2 regions of the Mycobacterium sp. 48b genome follow, and region 2 is predicted to be linked to the other one. Evidence: riboswitches for the same ligand, from Rfam matches in the RefSeq annotation. Region 2 holds a riboswitch; the other holds the start of a gene.
What was found. Region 2 has a riboswitch for cobalamin ahead of ACNQR1_RS14975 (ABC transporter substrate-binding protein). Riboswitches for the same ligand answer to the same signal wherever they lie in the genome.
Positions count from the first base shown of each region.

Region 1: it holds a riboswitch for cobalamin, as region 2 does, so the genes downstream of both, metE (5-methyltetrahydropteroyltriglutamate--homocysteine S-methyltransferase) here and ACNQR1_RS14975 (ABC transporter substrate-binding protein) in region 2, are expected to answer to the same signal.

Region 1 covers NZ_JBLVUL010000001.1:2,914,868-2,917,059, forward strand. Annotated here, with positions in the region: gene ACNQR1_RS14255 (hypothetical protein) at 1-197, shown strand, start outside; gene ACNQR1_RS14260 (sensor domain-containing protein) at 414-989, shown strand; cobalamin riboswitch at 1,063-1,271, shown strand; gene metE (5-methyltetrahydropteroyltriglutamate--homocysteine S-methyltransferase) at 1,401-2,192, shown strand, end outside.
Region 2 covers NZ_JBLVUL010000001.1:3,070,447-3,072,638, reverse strand. Annotated here, with positions in the region: gene ACNQR1_RS14975 (ABC transporter substrate-binding protein) at 1-809, opposite strand, end outside; cobalamin riboswitch at 851-983, opposite strand; gene ACNQR1_RS14970 (hypothetical protein) at 979-1,155, shown strand; gene ACNQR1_RS14965 (GNAT family N-acetyltransferase) at 1,169-1,777, opposite strand; gene ACNQR1_RS14960 (CBS domain-containing protein) at 1,837-2,192, opposite strand, start outside.

The sequences.
Region 1 (2,192 bases), 160 kb from region 2:
TGAGTGCCGCGGGAACACCTGGGCTTTCCCCGGACATCGCCAACCCGATGCGGTCCTGGTCGTTCGGCGCCACCAAGCTGCTCCTGAAGATGGGGCTGCGCACCGGTGGTCAATCTCTGAATGACACCGCCACCCAGCTCAACACCGATGCCACCAATGCACAGATGGCTTGTGCCGCTGCGGGCACCCACGCTTGACGGCGAACCGAATCACGTTGTCCTGACCAGGTTCTGGTGGGACGCGCCGGCATTCACCACCTTGGAAACTCACCCACCCAGATGCGCGGCGACCCGTGCCGTCAGTAAAGGACTGCCGTGATCCGGCTTGCGATTTCGTTGCTCATGCTCGTACTGCTGGCAACCAGTTGTGCCGGCGGCGGCGACAAGCCTCAGGGGCCGCCGAAGGATGTGCCCATGTCCGCGCTCGAGGGGCTGCTGCTGAGCACCGGCGAGGTCAACTCCCTGATGGGGACCGACGGGATGACGGCGCACCCGCCGGTCACCGCGATGAGTGATCATCGCAACCTGCTGCCCAACCTGAATTGCCTCGGTGCCTGGCAGGTGAACGAGTCCGCCATCTACGGGGACCACTGGACCGCCATGCGCCAGGTACTGCTTCGGGCACCGGACAACGACAATTGGGACAACCTGTTGGTGCAGTCGGTGGTGATCTTCCCGACCCCGCAGGACGCCAAGGACTTTCTGGATCAGTCCGCCGATCGCTGGTCGAAATGCACCGACCACAAGGTGAACATCACCCTCAACGGTGAACCGCTGCCCAAGTGGAAGAGCGGTCAGCTCACCAAGACCGACGACGAGCTCACCCTGCCCTTCACCCGCGTCAACGGGGATCAGACCAGGGATTGCCAGCGGGCGCTCGCTGTGGCCGCCAATCTCGTCATGGACGTGCAGGCATGCAAGCCGGCAGGCTCGTCGGTAACCCAGGCAGCCGATGTGGTGGACAAGATCAAGGCCGCGATGCCGCGCTGATCGCTACCCGCCGGGGTGAGGCGGGTAGTCTGGCCCGCGCAGCTGGTTTGCCGGTGCCGGGGTGTTTGCGGTGCCGACATCGAACGACGCAGGCTGATTGAGATGCGACGTGAGAGGGAACCCGGTGAGAATCCGGGACTGTCCCGCAGCGGTATGCAGGAACGACCGCCGTCATCAGCACTGGCACGCAGGCAACTGCAGCTGGGAAGCGACGGCCAGTAGGAGCACGGTTTCCGTGCGTGCCTGTGAGTCCGAAGACCTGCCAGCCGTACCGGGCGCGCCGCGTCCGGTGGTTCATCGCCTCGCGGAATGGGCAGTGGCCGAAAGCGGCTCACCCATGGCGGGGTGGCTGTGTTCGGTTCGACGTCTCCTGGCGGTGGCCATCCCCGTCGCACGTTGAAGGACGTCGTCATGAGCACAACCGCAGCACCCTTCACCGCCACCATCCTCGGGTCGCCCCGAATCGGGCCGAACCGCGAACTCAAGCGCGCCGTCGAGAAGTACTGGGCCGGCAGAATCGATCGCGACGAACTCGAGTCGGTGGCCGCCACCCTCCGCCGCGATACGTGGGAGTCGCTGGTCGCGGCCGGACTGGACTCGGTCCCGGTCAACACGTTCTCCTACTACGACCAGATGCTCGACACCGCAGTGCTGGTCGGCGCACTCCCGCCGCGTGTGACCGCTGTCGCCGACGACCTGGACCGCTATTTCGCCGCGGCGCGCGGCAACGACAAGATAGCTCCACTGGAGATGACCAAGTGGTTCGACACCAATTACCACTACATCGTGCCCGAGATCGGCCCGGAGGCCAGCTTCGCCCTCAATCCGGCCAAGGTGCTTGGAGAGTTGGAAGAGGCACGTGCACAGGGGATTCCGGCGCGCCCGGTGATTGTCGGTCCCATCACCTTCCTGGCCCTGTCCAAGTCCGTCGATGGTGAGGGAGCGCCGCTGGCCCGTCTCGATGACCTCGTCGATGTCTATGCCGAACTGCTGGGACTGTTGGCAGACAAGGGAATCGAGTGGGTCCAGGTCGACGAGCCGGTGTTGGTGACCGACATTGTCGACAATGCGGCCGACATCGCCGAGCGGACCTACGCCCGTCTCGCCGGACTGACCAAGCGGCCGGCTGTCTTCGTCGCGACCTACTTCGGTGAGCTGACCGACGCGTTGCCCGCATTGGCTCGTACCCCGATCGAGGCCATC
Region 2 (2,192 bases):
TCGCGATCGGCGAGCGACTCCCAGCTGACCTCCGGCCAGTCCTCGCGGGCATCGGCGAAGACATTGGTGACTCCGAGTTCGGTGGCGTACAGACCGGGCGCCGAGCAGCATCCGGCCACATACGGCGTCCGCAACCCCGAGAACCAGAATGCGACCGTGGTGTCCGTCGCTGTGATCGACGGCGGCCCGTCCAGCCGCCGGGTCAGTTGGGCAACCAGGTCCCGGCCGCGCTCCTGCACATCGAAGATCTGGGCCAGCTCGGTGATTTCCCGAAACAGCGTGTCCAGCGCCAGCGGTTCGGTCCGGCTGACGGTCTCACCGTCGACTTTCGCCCCGGTGCACACCGACGGCGACTGATAGGTCGGGATGCCCAGCTGGGCAAATCTGCTGCGCTCGGCGACCACCGCGGGCGTGAAGGTGTGCGCGCTGGCCGAGGTCACCAGGTCCGGCTCGACGGCGAGCACCGTCTCCAGTCCAGGGTCGTTGTCCGCCAGCCGGGCCACGGTGGCGTTGTCTGCCGCGAATTCGGGCAGCACCGGATCAAACCAGGTCGAGGTACCGACCATCCGATCGGCCAGCCCGAGCGCCAGAAGGATCTCGGTGGACGACTGGTACAACGACACCGCCCGCTGCGGCGGTCGGTCGAAAGTGACAGCCACACCGCAGTTCTCGATCGTGAGTGGGTAGCTGGTCGGGCCCGCGGTGTCCTCGGTGGCGAGATTACCGGCGCCGGATTCTCGGTGCCCACACCCAACCGTGAGTGACAACGTCACGGACAACAGGCACAACAGTGCGGGAAGTACACGCACGGCCAAACTTCCTTTGATACAGGGCTCGGTCGCGGAGCCGTCAACGGGTCATTCCCGGCCACAGGCGATCGGACTCGAGGCAGTGCCTCATACCGTTGCGCGTCAGTCCCGGCTTCTCACCGGATTCCCCTGTTGGTCGGCCCCCGCACTGTAACAGCCGGCATGCTGGGTGATTGCCGCACGCGACGAGCAAGCCGATGCATCAAATCGGCGTCAGCGGGCACTCCTGAACCATGACCGCGCTACCACGTCGGTCACCGCGATCATCGCGCTGGTGCTGCTGGTCGCAGTGTTCGCCGCGGTTGGCGTGCTGCTGATCCTGCAGATGTCCGGCGTATTCGAATGAAAGGCGGGATTGACTACCGCGGCGCCCGCCACATCGGCGTCATCGTGGGTCCACCGTCGGGCAGCACGATCTCCCCGGTGACCTCGAACCCGAATCGCATGTAATACGGAACGTTGTCGGGGTTGCTCGACTCCAGATAGGCCAGAGCATGTTCGGCATCCACCCGATCGAGGCGCGATCGCATCAGGGCGTGCCCGAAGCCCCCGCCACGCACCGCGGGGTCGCTGCCGATCACCGCCAGATACCAGTGCGGTTCCTCGGGGTGATGCTGCTTCATGAGCTCGACGACCTGCTGGCCCCGTCGCATGTCGCGGCCGAATGCCAGCACCATCGTGGGCAGCATGCGCAGCTCTTCACCCGGGGTCTGCTTCCAGCGGCCGGGACCATCCCACAACGCTGCCGCGCCGATCTCGCCGTCACGAACGGCCACCTCGGCACTGCCTCCGGCCAGAAAGTGATGGCGGGTGATCGCCGCGAACAGCCGCGGCAGCCCCTTGGCGCGACGGGTGTCGTCGGCCAGGAGCCATGACATCACCGGATCATTGTGAAAGGCCCGGCCCAGGACTGCGGCGAGCCGCTTCACGTCAGACTTGTTCGGGGGACGGACATCGACGGCGGCCACTCATCCACCATCGCACACGTCTCACACCGAGTTCGCGTGAGAAACGTCGTTCGGAGCGCTCATCGGCCCTGGGTGATGTAGGCCTGCAGCTGTTCCTGCTCGGCCTCCAGTTCTTCCATCCGGGTCTTGACGATGTCGCCGATGCTGACGATGCCGGCCAGCCGGCCACCGTCGAGCACCGGGATGTGGCGCACCCGGTTCTCGGTCATCAGCGCACTCAGATGGTCCACCGTGTCGCGCGGCGTACAGGTCGCCACCACCGTGGTCATGATCTCCGACACGGGCTGCGCCAACAGGCTGCTGCCCCGCTCGTGCAGCTTGCGCACCACATCACGCTCGGAGACGATGCCGGCCAGACCACCGGGACCCATCACCACCATGGCACCGATGTTCAGCTCGGTCAGCCCGGCCAGCA